DNA from 2 places in the Undibacterium sp. Ren11W genome. Region 2 is predicted to be linked to the other one. Evidence: predicted binding sites of a transcription regulator. Region 2 holds the regulator's gene; the other holds the start of a gene.
What was found. Region 2 encodes NrdR, which represses ribonucleotide reductase genes. Its sites were predicted from a motif close to CACNANATNTNGTG; they were not measured.

Region 1: a site for NrdR is predicted at 8,371-8,384, ahead of ACO0K8_RS16840 (ribonucleoside-diphosphate reductase subunit alpha). Genes of this name have one in related genera too.

Annotation. Positions count from the first base shown of each region.
Region 1 covers NZ_JBMPPB010000008.1:60,439-71,111, reverse strand. Annotated here, with positions in the region: gene ACO0K8_RS16880 (hypothetical protein) at 1-1,484, opposite strand, end outside; gene ACO0K8_RS16875 (ABC transporter substrate-binding protein) at 1,818-2,951, shown strand; gene ACO0K8_RS16870 (acyl-CoA thioesterase) at 3,026-3,463, shown strand; gene ACO0K8_RS16865 (dienelactone hydrolase family protein) at 3,575-4,453, opposite strand; gene ACO0K8_RS16860 (cytidine deaminase) at 4,587-4,994, opposite strand; gene ACO0K8_RS16855 (SEL1-like repeat protein) at 5,220-6,242, opposite strand; gene ACO0K8_RS16850 (AraC family transcriptional regulator) at 6,650-7,453, shown strand; gene ACO0K8_RS16845 (LysE family translocator) at 7,443-8,036, opposite strand; gene ACO0K8_RS16840 (ribonucleoside-diphosphate reductase subunit alpha) at 8,567-10,673, shown strand, end outside.
Region 2 covers NZ_JBMPPB010000006.1:4,435-15,107, reverse strand. Annotated here, with positions in the region: gene ACO0K8_RS14265 (amidohydrolase) at 1-1,529, shown strand, start outside; gene ACO0K8_RS14260 (polyamine ABC transporter substrate-binding protein) at 1,651-2,796, shown strand; gene ACO0K8_RS14255 (DUF3138 family protein) at 2,957-4,426, shown strand; ZMP/ZTP riboswitch at 4,948-5,104, shown strand; gene glyA (serine hydroxymethyltransferase) at 5,193-6,443, shown strand; gene nrdR (transcriptional regulator NrdR) at 6,648-7,121, shown strand; gene ACO0K8_RS14240 (type IV pilin protein) at 7,315-7,746, opposite strand; gene ACO0K8_RS14235 (pilus assembly protein) at 7,771-10,673, opposite strand, start outside.

The sequences.
Region 1 (10,673 bases), on a different contig from region 2:
TCCAACTTGCGTCCTTGCGCCAGCAGGGTTCTGACCTCGGTATCAAATAAGGCATCAGCATGCTTAGGCGAGAGCTGGCGTAATTTGAGAATATCTTGATAGGCTCCGGAATAATCTGCATGTATAGCCTTACGCCGTGCCAGACTGCTTAAGATGGCGGGGTCTTGTGGAAATCGCAGGTGCGCCGCCTGCATCGCAGCTATGCCCGGGACTCCGGGCAACAACGACGCGTGCAAATACTGTGCCGAGGCCGATTCCGGGTGAATACGTGCTTTTTCCGCGTATTCATTGAGCAGGGTTTGGTACTGACCAGCTTCTATCATCACGTCTTGATAGCGTCTTTCATCATCAACATTCTCAGGGTTTGCTTGTAAGGCTAGCGTTGCGACCCGTATTGCTTCTGCGTTCGACACCTGTTGTGCTGCTGCGATTGCTGCTTGCGCATGTTTAGCATCCCAATCGTGCAACATGGCCAAGACCTCAAGCGCGCCGGCCATAGATTTTTCTTGCGAATGTCGAAATGCATAATCGACACACAGTGTGACACCGGCAGGAGTAGGCAGTGCATCAGATTTCTCTATCATCAGTTGGCGCACCGTCTGGCCATCTTTTAGCTGGTTAAAACTGCTGATGGCAGGCAGCTCGACAAAGGCATAGTCGATCTTGGGCAATTCTATATAGCGGTTGCCGCAATACACGGTTTGTTGTGCCGGCCCGGCCGAGCTAGCGGAGTAGCTGCTGGTGTTGAGAAGCAGCGGGGCGGCACCAGCGATATTCCAGATATTGTAATGGGTGCCGCTGCGGACGGTTTGCTTGAAATGATCGATCACGCCGATTTTATCGATCTCGGTGCTACCCGTCACCAGCCCGTGCTTGACGTTGATGTAGGCGCGTCCTTGCGCCGGAAGTTTGATTTTATTGCCGTTTAAGTTGACGTTTAAGGCAACGTCAAAACCGTTGAGTACCAGCACGTCTTGGGTGCTGTATTGATGATAGTTATGCACCGCCCCAAAAATAATCAGGGTCACCAGGCCCAGGGCCAGAGCCCGGGTGTACAGCCAGATGAAAATGCCCAAAGGTGCACGCGCATAAATGTGCCACTGGCGCTCGCCCGTGCTTTTAACAACGTAACAACCGAGCGGTATCAGCGGTATCCGAGCGCCTAAGCTCAAAGCATGCAGGGCGATGTGGCTGTTGTCGCTATCGCCTTCTGCGGCACCCAGAAAACCAAAGCCAAAATATTTCAGGCCGCCAAAATAGGGTTTGTTTTTATACGCTTTGGCAAATAGGCGACGTTCGCTGGTGAGCATTTTCAGCAGTTCGCGATGCTCGGGCAAGCGCCGGAACAGGCGCGCCAAAATTAGCGCACGATATACCTTGAACGCGTCGCCAGTCTCAATCGCCCGACGGATGGGCGGCACATCGACGAGTTGTAGTAACTCTGGAATACGTTGCAATAGTTGGGCGGGATCAGAAATAGACATCAGTAATAGTGGTTTGAATCAGGAACATGTCTATCGTTAAAGCACTCGCACCAGCATATAGAATTGGTGGGTGAGCAGTAGGACAAGCGTTGGCGAATTTTACCCCCGAACTATCTCGTGAAGTGTCTGACTAGTCAATCAAGACAGGCGATTTATGTTGTTAAAAATAGTAACAGTAGCCTATCCATGCGCCTGACAACAACAAACCATTTTTTTATCATTGAGGAAGCTTCAATTTATAAGATGTAAGCATGCTTACATTTTCAATTGTTGCAGAAAGCAAATTGAAAGTTTGAGCCGATATATTTGGAAAAAATTTATCGGGAATCATTTATGCGTGTTGTTAGTCATTTTGTGTTTAAGTCAGCTGTGGGTTTGATCTTGGCAGGGTTGGCGGTGCCAGCATTAGCCCTAGCGGATAAAATTGTGGTGGGTCAGTCGGTTGAGTTGTCGGGACAGGCCACTGGTAAAGAGGGGATGTTAGGGGCTCAGTTGTTCTTTAACTGGATCAATACTAGTCAGGGTGGTGTTAATGGCCGGAAGATTGAGTTGATTACTTACGATGATCAACGCGATCCGCAAAAGACGAAAGATAATACCCTCAAGCTGATAAAGGATGATCACGCGGTGGCGCTACTGGGTTACCGCAGTACCCCGACTGTGCAAGCGGTGTTGCCTTTGCTAGAAAAAAATAAAATACCGTTGGTGGCGCCGTTTTCCGGATCGCAGTCGCTGTATAAACCCATGCATCCTTATGTCTTCAACCTGCGCGCCAGTTATCAGGACGAGGCCGCCAAGATGGTTGAGTCAGTGGCGCTGATGCAGATCAAAAATATCGCCATCCTGTATCAGGACGATGCCTTCGGCAAAGATGGCCTGGCCGGGTTTGAGAAGCATCTGGGCGCGCGGCAAATCAAGGCAAGTGCTATCGCTAAATACGACCGCAAAGATCTCAATGTTGATGCCGCGGTAACGACAATTATGGCGGCTAACCCAGCTGCCATCTTGATGGCGTGCACGCCCAGCGCCTGCGCTGATTTCATCAAAAAAGTGAAAACTGCCGGGCGCTTGCCACAATTTATGATGCTCTCCAATGTCAATTCGGAAGAGTTTTTTTCTTCTTTAGGCAAGCTGGGACGGGGCGTTGGGGTGATACAGGTGATGCCGGCTCCCCGCAATATCGGCGTGCCCGTGGTACGCGAGTTTCAGCATGCGTTAAAGGCTAGCAGTAATCCGCCGCCGGTGACCTCTGCGGTGCTGGAAGGCTTTATCGCTGCCAAACTATTAGCTGAAGGGATACGCCGCAGCGGTGCCAATCTTAGTCCACAGAAACTGGTGAGCGCGCTAGAGTCTATGAATGATTTTGATCTGGGCGGGATTACGCTGCAGTATGGCAGCTCGCAGCATAATGGCTCAAACTTTGTTGAGATGAGTATCGTCGATCAAAACGGCAAGATGATGCGCTAGTGTTGGCTGAGCCAGTTCTGTCAGGGCTGGCTCGGCATACAATACAGGTTTCGCCGCATACCGAGGATAAACCGATGAATCAGAGCGCGCCATTGCGTAGTGCCTACTTGCATTTTCAGCCCATCACAACGCGTTGGCATGACAATGATATTTATGGTCACGTGAATAATGTGGTGTATTACAGCTACTTCGACAGCGCGGTAAACGCCTACCTGATTGAGGCCGGAGGCTTAGATATCCATCAAGGCGAGGTCGTGGCTTTTGTGGTTAGTTCTAGCTGTGATTATTTCGCCGCGATTGCTTTTCCTGAGCGCATTGAGGTCGCACTGCGCGTCGCGAAGCTGGGAAATAGTTCGGTCACGTATGAGTTGGCGATCTTTAAAACGGGTGAAACGACAGCGTGCGCGGCCGGACGTTTTGTCCATGTGTTCGTGGCGCGTGAGTCGCAACGGCCGCAGCCTATACCTGCGTTGTTGCGCTCGGCTTTGGCACGGTTACAGCTACCAGCCTAGCGCCACATAGACCCCTGTCCTGAGTAGATCAAGGCGATGCCGGAATTACCCTGGGGCAGCGCCGGAGAAAACATTTTCAGTTTTTACCGGCCTGCTCAGAAGGCCTTGTGCTTAGGCTAAATGGGTTTTAAACCAGGCCAGACAGCGTTGCCAGGCTTCTTTGGCGTCTGCTTCTACATAACTTGGTCGGTAGTCGGCGTGGAAGGCATGCCCAGAATTGGCGTAGACCATCAGTTCTGAACCACTTTTTCCTTTACCCAGTGCGTCCTTCATTTGCGTGACGCTTTCGAGCGAAATACCGCCGTCTTTGGCGCCATACAGCCCAAGTATCGGTGCTTTGATGCTGGTGGCGATATCCAGTGGATTTTGTGGTGCCAGCGGGCTAGGTGTGCCAGTCAGACGGCCATACCAGGCGGCACCGGTCTTCACTTGTGGGTTATGCGCTGCATACAGCCAAGTGATACGACCACCCCAGCAAAAACCGGTGATCGCCAGTTTATCGATATTGCCGCCATTAGTTTTGGCCCAGGCTACCGTGGCATCCAGATCCTGCATGACTTGGGCATCGGGTACTTTTGAAATGACTTCTTTCATTAACTCAGCCATGTTGGCGTATTTGCTAGCATCACCTTGACGCACAAATAGTTCGGGCGCTAAGGCCAGATAACCTTGCTTGGCAAAGCGGCGTGCAACATCGGCGATATGTTCATGCACACCAAAAATCTCTGAGACCACCAGCACGATAGGTAGATTGGTTTTTCCTTCCGGCTGAGCCCTATACACAGGTACTTGCTGACCATTGACTTCCAACATGATCACGCCGGCAGTTAATCCAGAAGTGTCGGTCTTGACGACGGTCTGAGCACAGATCGGCAGGGTGGCAGCAGCAAAGCCGGCACCGATGGCAGTCTGGATAAAAGTGCGGCGACGATTGCCCTCGTCAAATAGGGATGATCCTAACAAACTATCGAAATCCTGTTGGTGCAGCATATAACTCTCCTCTATGAGTGATTATGTATTGCCGGTTAGTACATTGTCGTTTCCTACAATATATATTGCAGCGTTAGAGTAAGCGAAATCAGCAATCTCTGCTGATTGTTTGCCATTGCACTTCAGGTTTTGACTAGTGCGACTCTGCCGGTTTGAGGTAAAACGCATCTGGTAATTGCGCGCCTGCTGTGGTTTTTTTGATGTCACCGTTCAAATTGCTCAATATGACTATCAGCTCAGGACCGCCCAACTCCAGCATTACCTGGCGACAGGCACCGCAAGGCGCGATAGGCTCGTCCGTGGCACCGACCACGGCCATGCTGGAAAAGTCACCCGGACGGTAACCGCTGGCCACGGCACTAAACAAGGCGGTACGTTCGGCGCAATTACATAGGCCGTAAGAGGCATTTTCTACATTGCAGCCGCGAAATACCTTGCCGTCTTTAGTGAGCACGGCGGCACCGACTTTAAACTGTGAATATGGCGCATATGCCGCCTGACGTGCACTTAAGGCTGCTTCTAATAGTAGTTCGTGATTCATCTGTTTGCTTTACTGGAGGGAGAGGTGAGGCGCATTATTTCATGAGTCCTGCCAAGCGTGCTGGCTTTTGTTCATCTGGCAGGGGCTAAACGGGTTCTAAAATCATTAAAGGAACACGCAGCCCCCATGCGGCTTGCCGGCCAATATGGCTTGGAAAGGCGCATGGATAGTGCGCGAGGCTGTGTCGATTTTTTCTACGCTGAGACGCAGCAGCGCCGTTAACATTTAAGTGCGCGCGCACTTTGGTATTTTGGGATGCCATAGCTCGACTTCTTTTTTTAATTTCTTATGTTCTTTGGCGCTGATTTTTTTATTTGATGCGAGTGTCGCGTCGGGTTTTGCAGCGCCGCTTTTATGTGCAATCATGGCCCATTTGAGTGCTGCTAGCGGATCCGCTTTTACTCCCAGACCATGTTGGTACATGCCGCTTAAGGTGTACTGGGCGCGTGCGTGACCCTGATCGGATGCGCGTTGCAACCAGCTTACCGCGCTTACCAAGTCTTTATTGACGCAAGTGCCGCTCTTATACAAGGTCGCCAATTCGTACTGGGCATTGATGCTGCATTGCTGAGCGGCTTTTTTGTACCAGACCAGAGCTTGCTCGCAATCGGTTTTTTGTCCCTTATTGCTGGCGTATGACTGGGCTAATTCTAGCTGGGCGTCGGTATGTCCCTGAGTCGCAGAGAGTAGAAATAAGTCTCTGGCTTGTTTGAGGTCTTGTGGTCCACCTTGCGCATTTTTATACAAAATACCGGCGCGGTATTGCGCTCTGGCATCGCCTTGCAGCGCCGCCTTGTTAAACCACTCTCCGGCTTTTTGATAACTTTGCGTGACGCCAAAGCCATCGTAATAATGCAAGCCTAGTTGATACTGGGCACCGGGTACTCCCTGTTCGGCGGCTTTTTGATACCATTCGATCGCCATTTCATCGCTTTGTATCACGCCCTTGCCTTGCTCGTACAGGTTGGCCAATTGGTATTGGGCCGAGGCATCGCCCAGCGTAGCTGCTTTGCGATACCATTCTGCCGCTTGCTTAGGATTGGCCTTAACCCCTAAACCGCGTAAATAAATCTCAGCTACTCCTACGCAAGCGAGAGTGTCGCCGTAGAGCGCATCTTGGGTCCAGCCACTTAAGGCAGTGGCATAATCCTGACGTTGAAACGCGAGCAAGCCCTGCTGGTAATCGGCGCGCACCGCCGTGACGTTGGCCAACAGCAGTAGTGTGAAGTAAAGTTTTTGGTACTTCATCGAGTTTGATGATCTTCGTATGAAAAAAGCTTATGAAGCGAGTCCGCTGTCGTAAGCTTATTTTTAATCCACATTTAATGCAAATTAATCTTCAGCGTTAACTTCTGCGGCTTGCAGGTAAAATGTACAACGCGCAATGATTTTATACCGCGCTTTACCCTATCCGGCTATGGCTGAACGCCTTCTAGGCGGGCCGCGACAAATAGATGGTTTGTATGACCAGGATGCGCATGATGTATTTATGCGGACATAACTGGGGCCGCTATGCTGGGCTCAAACCAGTATTGAAGAGTGTTGTGATGGTCTCAGGGTGACGGTCGAGTTTGTGATTATCTGGTTTGACGACTAATCGCATTTAGTCGGATATTTTTTCTGGCCTTGTGTCTTGTTTGAATCGGGAGTGATGTATGGCAACTCAGGGAACTTTTTGGCGCGACCCCAGCTTGCCATTTATAGAAACACGGGCGGTCTCGGGTAGCCGCGCCTGTTACGATCCGCACACTCACGCCACATTTTCCATAGGCACGGTCTTAAACGGCCAAGCCCAATACCTGAATCGCGGCCGGCGTGCCTTGGCTGGCGCTGGCAGTGTGGTGATGATTAATCCTGGCGACGTGCATGCTTGTAATCCGCGCGACGACAGTGTCTGGGCGTATCGCATGTTGTTCATCGATAGCGCCTGGTTGGCTGGAGTGCAGCGTGAAATCGGCGTGAGTCTGCATCAAGATTTGCAGATGTTTTCGCAAACCTTAAGCCAGGAGAGTCGGGTGTTCCAGGGTTTGAATAATCTGCTGGCGAGCTTGTGGCAACCGGCTGAACGACTCGCCAAAGAGAGCGCGATGGTGGATTTTTTAATTCGCCTGCATCAAGAGTTTGATACCGTAAAGTTAGATCTAAAAAGCAATCACAGACTCAGTCGTGCTGCCGAGTATATCGCCGCCCATTGTGTGGATGATATTGCCCTGCAAGATATTTGCGCGGCAAGCCAACTCTCGCGCTCGTATTTGATACGCGCCTTTAAGCGGCAATACGGCTTGACGCCGCATGCCTTTTTACTCAATCAAAGAGTGCAGCGTGCACAAGGTCTGTTGAAAAAAGGGCGGGCGATTGCTGATGTCGCCGCCGATTGTGGCTTCGCCGATCAAGCCCATTTTCAGCGCGTTTTCAAGCGCCACGTCGCTATCACCCCGGGGCTATATCTCAGGACATGAGTAGATAGGCGGCACTGGCAAGCAATAGCGCTGCCATGCAGAGATTAAATGCTCGCAGATACTGTGGCTGGCGCAGATAAGTGCTCAAAAAAATGCCAGCCACAGCCCAACACGCCAGCGATAAAAAACACACCACAAAATAAATCAGCGCAAACCACCACAGCGTTTGTGTCGCACCCTCAGCCGTAAATGCGGCTACCCCCGAAATGGAAGCGATCCAGGCTTTAGGATTAAGCCACTGCAATAATGCCCCGGACAAAAAACTAGGTGCAGGCGCATTCTGCTGACGTTCGATTTGACTCTGTGAGCTAGCCAGACGGAGCGCCAGGTAAACCAGGAAAGCCACGCCCGCCCACTGCAAGGCCAGACTCAATTGCGGCAGAAAATGCAATACCACATGCACGCTCAAACCCAGCAAAACCAATAAGAAGGTAAAACCCAGGGTGGCACCCCAGACATGGCGTAATGCCACCCGCCAACCGAAGTTTACCGCCGCGGACAAGGTGATGAGATTAACCGGACCAGGCGTAATCGAAGAGACCATGGCGAACGCCGCCATCGACAAAAAAAGAGAAAGCTGCATCTTGTAACCCACTTATTGATCATTGCTGCAGCATATACATCGCAAGTTGAGGCGTATTGAAGAAAAGGACCCTGACCGTATTGGCTTGGCGACCGCTTGACCCGCGAGGATGGGGAAGTCGGACTGTGCGGTTTGAGAAATAGGTGATTTTCGCTTTCCCAGAAATTTAAGATTTGTTAGTGCTTACTCACACTGTAGCAAGCACTCTTTGAAGCTCTAAAAAAGTCAATCAAATAAATAATTTATCTGTTGGTAAAAAATCCTCTTTTTTAACAAAATAGCGGTTGCGTGTATCGGCCTGTGCCACTAGAATTAGTGTAAATAAAAAAATACGCACTACATCTAGTGGTTTTGTTTATTTCTCGCTGAAGCCAATTTAGGCTTCCATTATTTGAGGAAATCAAGTAAGCGAGAGATGAAATAGCAATAAAAACAGCAGTAAAAACATAAAAAACAAGCAGCACCAGAATTAAAAAAACAGTGGCAACCTCGCCCTGGCAATATCGATAAATTTTGAATTTGGAGTTCAAATGCACTCTCCCCTGGAATCATCTTCGTCTGGCCTGTCTGATCTGGCACCCCTGCAATCTGGCATAGCGACACATGCGTTTTCTTCTAGCACTGTAAATTACAGCGACTACAGAATTATTCGCCGTAACGGTGCGGTCGTTGGTTTTGAACCTTCTAAAATCGCGATCGCCCTGACTAAGGCTTTTCTTGCGGTGAATGGTGGGCAGGGTGCCGCATCGGCTCGTATCCGGGAATTGGTTGAGCAGTTAACCGCCGTCGCTGTGGCTGCCCTGATGCGCAGACAACCGGCCGGTGGCACCTTTCATATCGAAGACGTGCAGGATCAGGTAGAACTGGCGCTGATGCGTTCCGGCGAACACGACGTGGCGCGTGCCTACGTCTTGTACCGTGCCAAGCATATGGAAGAGCGTCGTCTGCAACTCGAGGCGCAACAATTATCCAATACCAAGGCCAGTGAACTGCAGATACGCGTGATGGTTGATGGTCAACCGCAGGTGCTGGATGTGACGCAAGTGCGTGCTTTAATTACCGCAGCCTGTGTTGGCCTCGACAAATTAGCCGATCCGGAAGCCATTCTGTTAGAGACGCTGAAAAACTTGTACGACGGCGTACCGGTCGAAGAATTGCATAAGTCAGCAATTTTGGCGGCACGTGCGCTGATGGAAAAAGAGCCGGCCTATAGCCAGGTAACTTCTCGTTTGCTGTTGCATACGATCCGTAAAGAAGTTTTTGGTAAGGAAGTGGCGCAAAAAGACGCTGCTGCTGAATACCTGACTTATTTCCCTGCCTTTATCCAAAAGGGTATAGATGCCGAGTTGCTCGATGTGAAGCTAGGTCAGTTCGATCTGGCCAGAATGGCACAAGCGCTGGTGGCTGATCGTGATCTGCAGTTTTCGTACATCGGCTTGCAAACTCTGTATGACCGCTATTTCTTACACATACGCGGCAGCCGCATAGAAATGCCTCAGGCTTTCTATATGCGTGTTGCGATGGGCTTGGCTTTAAATGAATCTGACCGTGAAGCGCGGGCCATAGAGTTTTACAACTTGTTGTCGTCGTTCGACTTCATGAGTTCTACACCGACTTTGTTTAACTCAGGGACTTTGCGTTCGCAACTGTCATCTTGTTACCTGACAACGGTCGCTGATGATCTGGGTGGAATTTATGATGCCATCAAAGAGAACGCATTATTGGCCAAATACGCTGGTGGTTTGGGGAATGACTGGACACCAGTGCGCTCGCTGGGTGCACACATCAAAGGTACCAACGGTAAGTCACAAGGCGTGGTGCCTTTCCTGAAAGTCGTCAACGACACTGCGGTCGCGGTGAATCAGGGTGGTAAGCGCAAGGGTGCGGTATGTGCCTACCTCGAGACCTGGCACATGGACGTCGAAGAATTTCTTGATTTGCGTAAAAATACCGGCGACGACAGACGTCGTACGCATGATATGAATACCGCCAACTGGATCCCGGATCTGTTCATGAAGCGCGTCATGGAAAAAGGCGACTGGACCTTGTTCTCGCCATCCGATGTCCCCGACCTGCATGATAAGTTTGGTAAAGCATTCGAATTGGCTTACACCGCTTATGAAGCGAAGGCAGCCAGCGGCGAATTGGGTTTATCCAAGAAAATCCCGGCACTCGACTTGTGGCGCAAGATGCTGTCTATGCTGTTTGAAACTGGCCATCCTTGGATTACCTTTAAAGATCCATGCAACATCCGCTCACCGCAGCAGCATGTAGGCGTGGTGCATAGCTCGAATCTGTGTACAGAAATTACGCTCAATACCAATGAAAGCGAGATCGCGGTTTGTAATCTGGGCTCGGTGAATATGCCAGCGCATATGAAGGATGGCAAACTCGATCACGTTAAATTGAAAAAAACCATCAGTATTGCGATGCGCATGCTGGATAACGTGATCGACATCAACTACTATGCAGTGGATAAGGCGCGCGATTCAAATATGCGTCACCGTCCGGTCGGTCTTGGCATCATGGGTTTTCAGGATTGCCTGCATATGATGCGTGTGCCTTACGCCAGTATGGATGCGGTGGCTTTTGCCGATACCTCGATGGAAGCGGTGTGTTATTACGCTTATTTGGCCT
Region 2 (10,673 bases):
CCGATATCATTACCTATGCGCTGCAAGATTGCCTGCCCAAGGAAGTCAATCCGGCTGCCGACAAGTGGATACAGATCGTCAACGTCAATCCGGCTAATTTTGCCGCCAGCGCCGCCGATCTCGACCGCATCAGCACTAGCCGTCCGGTACTGTTAGCCGGTATCGATGGCCATACCTCCTGGGTCAATACAAAGGCGCTGGCCTTGGCCCATATCGATGTCAACACGCCAGATCCTAGCGGTGGCCAGATAGAGCGCGACAGCCAGGGCCAGGCCACCGGATTCTTAAAAGATGCGGCACAGGGATTGGTGATGGCGATTATTCCGGAACTGTCATTCAGCGAGAAACTCACGCTGACCCAGCAAGCACTCGATCTGGTGCGCTCTAAAGGCATTACCTCTATCCAGGATGCCTGGGCCAGCCCGCAAGTAATGGAAGTATATGAAGCGCTGGAAAAAACCAATCAGCTCAATATGCGGGTACGCGTGAATTTAAAATCCGATATCGTCGATAGTGAAGCCGAATATCAACGCCTGCTCGCCATCCGCGCCCATTTTGCCGGACATTCTTTGATACGCGCTGACGGCGTCAAAATTTTTTCGGATGGGGTGATCGAATATCCGACCCAAACCTCGGCCATGATGTCGCCTTTTCTGGATGAAAATGGTAATCCCACCGAAAATTTCGGTGGTCGCTATTTTGAACCTGGGGTCTTGAATCGCTATGTGGCCAGACTCGATAAAGAGGGTTTTAGTCTCAACGTGCATTCCATCGGCGATTTCACTACCCACGCGGTGCTCGATTCTTTCCAGTATGCGCGCGATAAAAACGGGGTGAGTGACAACCGCCATCAAATCTCGCATCTGCAAATCGTCGACCCTGCCGACTTTTCTCGCTTTGCCAAACTCGGAGTGGCCGCCAACATGCAGTTATTCTGGGCCGAACCTGACGAATATACGATGGACGCGGTGGCCCCCTTCATCCGTCCAGAAACCCATCGCTATATGTACCCGGCCGCTAGTCTGAAAGCAGCGGGCGCGACCTTGATAGGCGGCAGCGACTGGCCGGTAGACGCGATTCCTGGCGACCCGATGCCAAACACACCTCTGGCCACTATGCAAATCGCAATCACCCGGCAAAACGCGCAAAGTGACTCGCCCCATTTTGGCGAAATACTGCATATAGAAGAAAGCACAGATCTGCACACCATGTTGGCGGCATATACCATCAACGCCGCCAAAGCCATAAAACAAGACGCCAGCACCGGCTCCATTGAGGTCGGTAAATTGGCCGATCTAGTAGTGCTAGACAGCGATTTGAGCAGCACCGCAGCCGCGCAACTCGACAAGGTTCAGGTCTTGTACACCTTGTTCGGCGGCGCCATCGTATATGACGCCAGCAAGCTGCAAACTACGCAAAAAATGCAACAAAAGAGAGTCATGCAGAGCAGCGCCATGCGCAGCGACGGCATGCCGCTTGCGATCAAACGCCAGCGCCGTAGCCACGATATGTGCGGACACGATCACTAAGCGCGCAACTAGCTAGCCGTCCCAATAAAACACGAAGACACAACGGCACTGCGCTAAGGCGCAGTGTGCAAATTTTTGTCAATAACCATTAGCCTGCTAACACAGCAATCAGGAGATAAAGATGCATGTTCCCATTTCTACCCGCCACAAAAAAACCCCTTTCACGCGCACCTGTCAACAAATCTTGCTCACGATCCTGGTCGCACTGGCGGCCGGCAACCAAGCCCTAGCGCAAGAAGAAAAAGTCTTGAATGTGGCGAACTGGTCGGATTACATAGGCGAAAATACCATTAAAGATTTTGAGAAAGAAACCGGCATCAAAGTACGTTACGATCTGTTCGATAGCAACGAAGTCTTGCATGCCAAACTGGTGGCAGGAAAAACCGGTTACGACATCGTGGTGCCCTCTTCAAACTGGGCACAAATTCAGATAGAAGGCGGCCTGTTCCGCCAACTGGACAAAAGCAAGATACCGAATTTATCCAATCTTGATCCGGTACTGAGTGCACAAATCGGCAAAATTGACCCTAACAATAAACATCTGGTCATCTGGTTGTGGGGCTTTGACACACTCGGTATCAACGAAGAAAAAGTAAAGGCGGCGCTAGGCAACTTACCGATGCCTGAGAATGCCTGGGATCTGGTCTTTGATCCTAAATATATTTCCAAGCTCAAGTCCTGCGGCGTGTCACTACTCGATGCCGCCTCAGAAGTACTGCCACCAGCCCTTCAATATCTGGGCAAATCACCCTACTCGAAAGTCAATTCTGATTACCAGGATGCAGCCCGCTTATTGCAGTCTATCCGTCCCTACGTGACCATGTTTAGCTCTTCCGGTTACATCAATGAATTAGCCAATGGCTCACTGTGTCTGGCGATGGGCTGGTCGGGCGACATCAATATCGCGCGCCAGCGCGCCATCGACGCCAAAAACGGCAACCATATCGTGACACTGATCCCGAAAAAAGATCCAACGCTATTTTTCGACACCATGGCGATTCCCGCCGATGCACCGCATCCGAATAATGCCATGGCCTGGATCAATTTCATTTTACGTCCGGAAATTCATGCCCAGATCTCGAATAAAGTCTTGTATGCCAATCCCAATACTGCCGCCTTTAAATTCGTCAGGAAAGACATCGCCGATAACAAGACCGTCTATCTAAGCCAGGAGGATATGAAAAGGATGATACCGCCTGAAATGGTCAATTCCGATATACGGCGCACCATGACGCGCATCTATACCAAATTCAAAACCGGTATTTGATCCGGTATTTGATCCTGCTGCTGATCCTGCGGATGAGCTTGCTGAGCGGCACAGGCAGCGCCTGTGTCCGACACGGCGAGCGGAGCGCGCGTCAGCATAGATCGCGCGCAGCAAAACTCGTAGAAAAAATATGAACGTGCCACCCTTTGAAGGAAGATTCATGTACACCGTAAAAAAACTCGTGATCTGTATCGCCATCGCTAGCGCCTTCCCGGCCGCCTGCATGGCACAAGCTGCACCCTCGCAAAAAAGTGAAATCGAGGCACTAAAAAAACAAGTCAAAGAACTGCAAGCCATGATGCAGAAAATCACGCTGCAAAATAGCCAAAGCACCGCACAGGCCGCAGAGACCAGCGCCCAAGTGCTGTCTATCGTGGAATCGAGCAAACAGGCGCTACAGGCAGATAAATCAAATGTAGTCGACGTGGCAGAATTCAATCGTATCCGCGTCAAAACCGAGGCGATGGAAGAAGCGGTAGAAGCCAACGGTTTCAGAGCCTTAAAAATTTCCGGTTACGTCGATCCGACTTACCTTTACAACCGCAATGCCAAAACATCGAGTTTTGTGTTTTTCAATAACAATAGCTCGATTAACGGTTCCGATGAGAGTTTTGGCTACGACAACAGCTCCTTCGGTAGCGGCATGTTCAATATGGAAAAAGAACTCGATGGCGGCACCAAATTCAAACTCACTTTAATGCCCAGCAAAAGCTCAGCCTCATCGAATAATTTCGGCAATCTGGTGCACGAAGCGTCCATCTCCATGCCTCTGTACGAGCCGGCCACCCGTCTGCTCGCCGGCCAGTTCCCCGATTGGACCGGCTATGAAGCGATCCCCGCGCCACAAAATAAACTCATCACCCACAATCTCTTGTTTGATTTTTCAGCAGCCAATTTTTATACCGGTGCCGGTGTCGACCTGCTACGCGGAGCATGGGATAGCAAAATCATGATAGGCAATATGAACCGTGCCCGTGTCGACGTCGCCAAACAACAAATGCCCGGCCTGTTTTACCGGGTCGACTATACCCGCGATGAATTTAGCAGCGTCGGCTTTTCAGGCATCCATAGCGGCTTTGACGACAAGCTAGATAGCGGACGCCTGGACCTGGTCGAAATCGATGGCAGCCTAACCCGTGGGGACTGGAACTTTCAAGCGCAATTGAGTTATGGCCGGCAAAGTGCCACGCCGGCCAACGCATACTTAAATGAACGCCAGCACTGGTACGGTCTGTCTGGCTTGGCCTCATACAAAGTAAGCCCTCGTCTGGATGCGACAGCCCGTTTCGACTATATCAATAATGCACGTCACGGCGGCGGCCTGTTCGGCTCGACCTTCGACGGTGTTTGCAAAGACAGCACCGGAGCGGACGCCAGCTGTCCGGACGGTCGCAACGGTTTTGGCTCGGGTATGAGCTACGACGGCAGCAATTGGATAGTCAGTGATCCAGACAAAGGCAGCAATCGTTCCGCGCTGTCGCTGGGTCTCAGCTATGCCTTAATGACCGGCGTCAGTATCAAGGGGGAGTACCGATTTGATTATTCCAACGCGAATGTATTCAAAACTGCAGACGAAAAATACACGCAAAGTAATCATCTATTCGCGCTCTCTACGGTCATCAGTTTTTAATCTAAAAAGTTCAGCTGAAAACTCGCATCAACGTCTTATGCGCTTTCAGCATAGCGAGTAAGCTGGTATCTGCTATTTTAGATTTCAACTGGGAACGTCCAAAATCCATCCATCGGGAAACCGCGTTAAACCCAAACCGGAGCAATTCGTCGGAATGGAGAATTGGTAATAACGCGATGCGCCCGGTTTTTTTAGCCCCACCTGCCACACCGCACTATCCATGCGCCTTTCCAAGCCAACAGCCTGAAAAGCCGCATGGATAATGCGCGCTGACACACCCTGATTTCATGTTTTTCGAACACTAGGCGTAGGCCAGATCAGATCAGAGCCAAGCGTCGTGAATTTCAGCAGAGGCAGCATCACCAGGTTCGACACCGGCTCTATCGCGAATTGGGGTAAGCAGTAGAAACCGATACATTCGTCGCCGCGCTATCAGAAACCTGGTTCATAGAAATAACCGTTATTGCTTTAATCACAAACCTTGCTCAACGTATTAATATATCGTAGAATCTGCCCACCATTTCGTCTCACGTAACTGGCGCAAAGACTCAAATTTTAATCACTTGGTAAAATTTGCAGTACATGATGGAGTTCCATCGGGAAGCGTGAGATTTGCAGGCTCGCAGCAGTACTAGTATTGACAACACGCGAGTCTGACCGTGCGCCTGGGTAAGCCTGATGGTATTTCGATTGAGGCTACCCGCATTTCATGTATTAAGCTCAATCATCACAATCATTCACGAGTTACTTTCTCAACAGGAAAACCATGTTTGCCAAGAACCATACCCTCGCCAATATCGATCCAGAAATTTTTGCGACGATACAAAAAGAAAACCTGCGCCAGCAAGAACACATAGAACTAATCGCTTCTGAGAACTACACCTCGCCTGCCGTCATGGAAGCGCAAGGCTCACAACTGACGAATAAATATGCCGAAGGCTATCCAGGCAAGCGTTACTACGGTGGTTGCGAACACGTAGACGTGGTAGAGCAACTGGCGATCGACAGACTCAAGCAGTTGTTTGGCGCCAACTTTGCCAATGTGCAACCTAATTCTGGTTCTCAAGCAAACCAAGGCGTGTTTTTCGCGCTGCTGACTCCTGGTGACACCATCATGGGCATGTCGCTGGCCGAAGGTGGTCACTTGACACACGGCATGCACCTCAATATGTCCGGCAAATGGTTCAACGTGGTGTCTTACGGCCTGAACGCACAAGAAGATATCGATTACGATGCGATGGAAAAATTAGCGCGCGAAACTAAGCCTAAACTGATCATCGCTGGCGCGTCTGCTTTTGCATTGCGTATTGATTTCGAACGCTTTGCAAAAATCGCCAAAGAAGTCGGCGCTTATTTCATGGTGGATATGGCGCATTATGCCGGTCTGATCGCTGCCGGTGTCTACCCTAATCCGGTACCTTTCGCCGATGTCGTTACTTCGACTACCCACAAGAGCTTGCGCGGCCCACGCGGCGGCATCATCCTGTGCAACGACGAAGCCATCTCTAAGAAAATCAACTCGGCGATTTTCCCTGGTATCCAGGGTGGTCCTTTGATGCATGTGATCGCCGGTAAGGCCGTGGCATTCAAAGAAGCACTGAGCCCAGAATTTAAAGCTTACCAAGAGCAAGTCATCAAGAACGCCGCCGCATTGGCAACTACCTTGACTGAGCGCGGCCTACGTATCGTTTCTGGTCGCACCGAATCACACGTGATGCTGGTCGATCTGCGTCCAAAAGGTTTGACTGGAAAAGAAGCCGAAGCCATCCTCGGTTCTGCCCACATTACCTGCAACAAAAACGGCATCCCTAACGATCCAGAAAAACCATTCGTCACTTCCGGTATTCGTCTGGGCAGCCCAGCCATGACTACCCGTGGTTTTAAAGAAGCCGAAGCGATTAAAGTAGGTAATTTATTGGCTGACGTTTTGGACAATCCGCACGATGCAGCGACCATAGAACGCGTCAAAGCAGAGGTTAAAAAATTGACCGACGCCCACCCCGTCTACGCTGCTTAAGCTAGCCATAAAACGCCACCTGAGTTAGGTGGCGTTTTTTTATACCGACCAGAAATACCCGCAGCCATAGATACTCCCTACCAGTATTTTTTTGATACGCACACAGAATATGCGCACTAGACCAGAATACTTATTAAATCCTAGGGAGTATATTAAAATAGCCTGTCAACATAGACCCAGCCACTCCTCTTCGGAAACAGCGCCATGAAATGCCCTTACTGCCATCACGACGAAACCCAGGTTATCGACACCCGCGTCCCTGAAGATGGCAACACCATACGCCGCCGACGCCGCTGTGCGCAATGCGACAAGCGCTTTACCACCTACGAGCGAGTCGAGTTGACGATGCCGTCTATCGTCAAAAAGAACGGTAGCAGAACCGAGTTTGAACCAGCGAAACTACGCGCCAGCCTGATGCTAGCACTCAGAAAACGCCCGGTATCGGCAGAAGCAGTCGATACCGCCATCCAACGCATAGAAGAAAAACTCTTAGCCAGCGGTGAACGCGAAGTCATCTCCGGCTACCTGGGTGAACTAGTCATGCGGGAATTAAAACGCCTTGATAAAATCGCCTACATCCGTTTCGCATCGGTCTATAAGAGTTTTGAGGATGTGTCGGAGTTTCAGAATGTAATCGAAGAATTTGAGACTAACGAACGTAAGCTAATCAAAAAATAGTCCCATTTGCAAAATGAAAATTCATTGTTGGAATAAGGGCCTTTAAGGCGCACATCCTTATTAATTCTAAAAAAAACGACCTGAACATCAGCTATATTCAAGTCGTTTTTCTATCTATCTAAGCCTCCTGTAAGGCTTTGTTTTCATCGGCCCAGTAAAGCTCTGACGGCCAAACAATAGCAAAAAGCCAACACTATTGCCCCGCCCAACAAGCAGTCGCCGATTTGCTCGCAGTACCGCTCTGCCCACGCAAACCTGTGTGATCAAGGGTAAAAGTAGCGCATTCGTCAGCAGCGACAGGAACCGCTTGCAAAGTGTATTGACTAGTATTCGCCGTTGCTGGCACCACGATACTAATGTTATATCTCGCAGTGCCCGCTTCCGGCGATTGTGCGAACGGAAGAACCGTCGCACTAGCCGGGAACTTATTGTCGATAGTAAATTGTTGCTGCATCCAGTTTGCATTCTTAAGTAACACAGCCATTGCATCCGCACGTTTTGCGCGCTTCACATAGGCGGTGTAATTTGGCAAGGCGATAGAAGCGAGCACGCCAACAATCACTACAGTGATCATTACCTCTATCAAGGTAAAGCCGTTTCTTTTACTCTGTTTCATAGTTTGCATATACTTATCCTTTAGTGCGCAAAATCAGTTTTTGAAAATAATCTGACGCCAGGTTCTGAATATAGAAGCACCAGGATTGAATGGTTTATCCTCCAGCGTTCCCTTCGATGTATTAATTTTCGCAATCGATGTCGAACCAGTATTGATCAAGGTGGGGTTGGTTAACGTCCCCTCAACCACAATTGAGCTAAGATTCGTAGTGGTGCCAAACAACGGTGTACTATTCGCCGCGCCACTCAAGCCGTTAAACCCCATGAGCTGGGAATCTCCGTTCGAGCCACATAGATCCGCTACGGGAACAAAGGTTGTCGCAACTATGATTTTTGCATTGCTAAATAACAAATCTCCCACCACACGCTCGCCTGCTACTAATAAATCAATATACCAACCTTTCTTGCTGGTCCAGTCGATGGTGTTGCTAGTTAAGGTGCGCCCCACAAGCTTGCCGGACTCACTTACGTCAGTCAAAGTTTGCTGCACAAGATCAGCATGGTCAATTACAGCGGTGCTGCCAGCCTTATCCCAGATTCCATAAATACTCTGAATATCTTTATTTGCCTTGTCTGAGGCCACCATAAACCGACCAGTACCGACCGTGACCAAAAAACCACCATTGGGATGGATCTGAATATTTGGTTTTTGAACGATAGGCTGAATATTGATCAGCCCGGTTGCATCCATATTAGTAGTGAACAATTTGCTATATGAGTACGCCACCGTGGTCGGGCTTGCCGCATTCACAAAACTAAATTTCCATAAATTACCCTTAATATCACCTGCATAAGCACCAACCAGTTCATGGTTACGGTTAAACAAAGGAGCAGGTGCAGATAAGCCATTCGGTGCAGCCGCTGTAGCAGTCGCATCGACTTCAAATTCTTTTACAACGGTACCATCGGAGACTTTAATTAAAAACAAGCTCGCCTTATAGCTGGCACTGTCTGGGCCGTTGGCGACCAATATGACTGATTCACCATTGGGGAGACGCCCTATTGATGTATCTCCCATCACATTCCCCAAGTTAGCTAGCCCCGTGTCTGCTGCAGTTTTTTCCCACATAACACTACCGGTTCCCAAGCTGTCTGGCGACGAAATGTCTAAGGCAAAAATGCTGCTGGTTAAACCCGCCCCGGTAGAACCAACCAATACTGTTTTCCATGCGCTGCCGTTATGAAAATCATTGGCAGTTAAATGACCGTCAACAAAATACCTATGTCCATAATTTTTGTCACTCAAGGACTTTAAATTGCCGTACACAGAATTAGGGATATACGCAAAGGTTTCAACACCGGTAGTGCCATTAAATGCGTGTAACATTCCGTCATTTGCACCGGCATAGACCATCGGTGTTTTCGCCGTTTTTGTACCGAGATAGGTATCATAAGCGGCACCAATACTGGATAGGCCCGAATAACCGAAATCTTCGTCACTCACATATTTGGGTGCTGAATTAACAATATCTCCCAAAGGACTACCAGCGACAGCTGTGCGGTAGCGATAACCCGTCGCCGAATTCTCAGAAACTTGCTCCTTACTTCTATTACCTTTCAAATATTCAAGCACATCAGTATCTCCTAATGCCGCTTGTTGACTATTTACACCAGTAGTTAAATTTAGCCAATCAAAAGCCACGGCAGATTTACTCACCGGGTTCCAGGTAACGATGTTCCGGCTATTCCAAGCAGGGATCAGTGTCGCAGCATCCCACACGATTACATCCTCGTCTCCGTTGGCCTTCAAGGTAATTTTTTTCAAATGCCCTGCCCAAGTGCCCGACTCGAAGCTCGGGACATAAATGATGTTAGTCGCACCGCTAGCCTTGTTACCAGTTGTCGCAACCGATGCAGCTGCACCTTCACTACCGCCAATTTCTTTAAGAATTTTGACTAGCCCGTCCTTCAAATCGGTAGGATTACCTGCACTATAATAGTGACCACGGCCATTCACGGCTGCATGCCATAAATCGTCTATGTTTGCCTTGTCATCATCCTTAGGAACACCCCAATTCTTGGTGCCCGCTTTAATATCAAAAAAATCACCACTCGTAGCTACGTCGTAATTTGATTGATACGTCAAATTACCGTTTGCGCCCAGGCCTATGGTGAAGGTACGCATATGTTGTGTGGCCAAAGGATCATTCTTGGTACCTGCTTTATCCGCGAGTGTTGGGCGCAAATCCGTCATATAGTAATACATAGCTATATCTGCCAAGGTAGATGACGTTTTCTTTGCATCCAGAGTGCCGCTTGCCTGTGTAACAAACTTACCATCCGCCGTGCCATCGTAATCACCGCTAACACCAGAGTACGCACTATTCCAATAGCCATCGGTCGACATAATATGGTAACTGGCCCGGCAACTTAATAGGGTCTTATCCGCGGTTCCCGTCCTTGGATTAGTCGCAAAATAGGGGTCGTTATTTGTATAGTCAAAACTTGCGAGAGTACCCGAATACAGCTTGCCTATCCTATCCATTTGCGCACGCAAGGGTGTACCATTGCCAGGATTGATACCGTATAGCTTGGTATAAAAATCCTGTTTTTGGGCTGTATCAAAGGCGCGAATAGTCAGCCAACTTGCCGAGTCAGTGACACCAGTATTATCAACCGTGGTACTTCCGTCAGAAGCTTGCGCATTGATCGCATTAAATCCAACCCGAAACCTTGGTGTATTGTTAGGAGTAACAACCGGATCAATAGGGGAAAACGCCAGACCCATTGCACTCTTGGTCATTAAAATACGCGTTCTATAGTAACTGAACCAGTTCGCAAAATTTTGCAACTCTTGGACACCACTACAGGTCGTGCCTGTACCGCAATCGAGTCTACTATCTTTACCCGCTACCTTACTATAGGTAGTGCCCGTAGATATATCAATTCGAGTAGGGAATGCACTATCTGAGGGAGTGGCGGTTTTAATATTTGTGT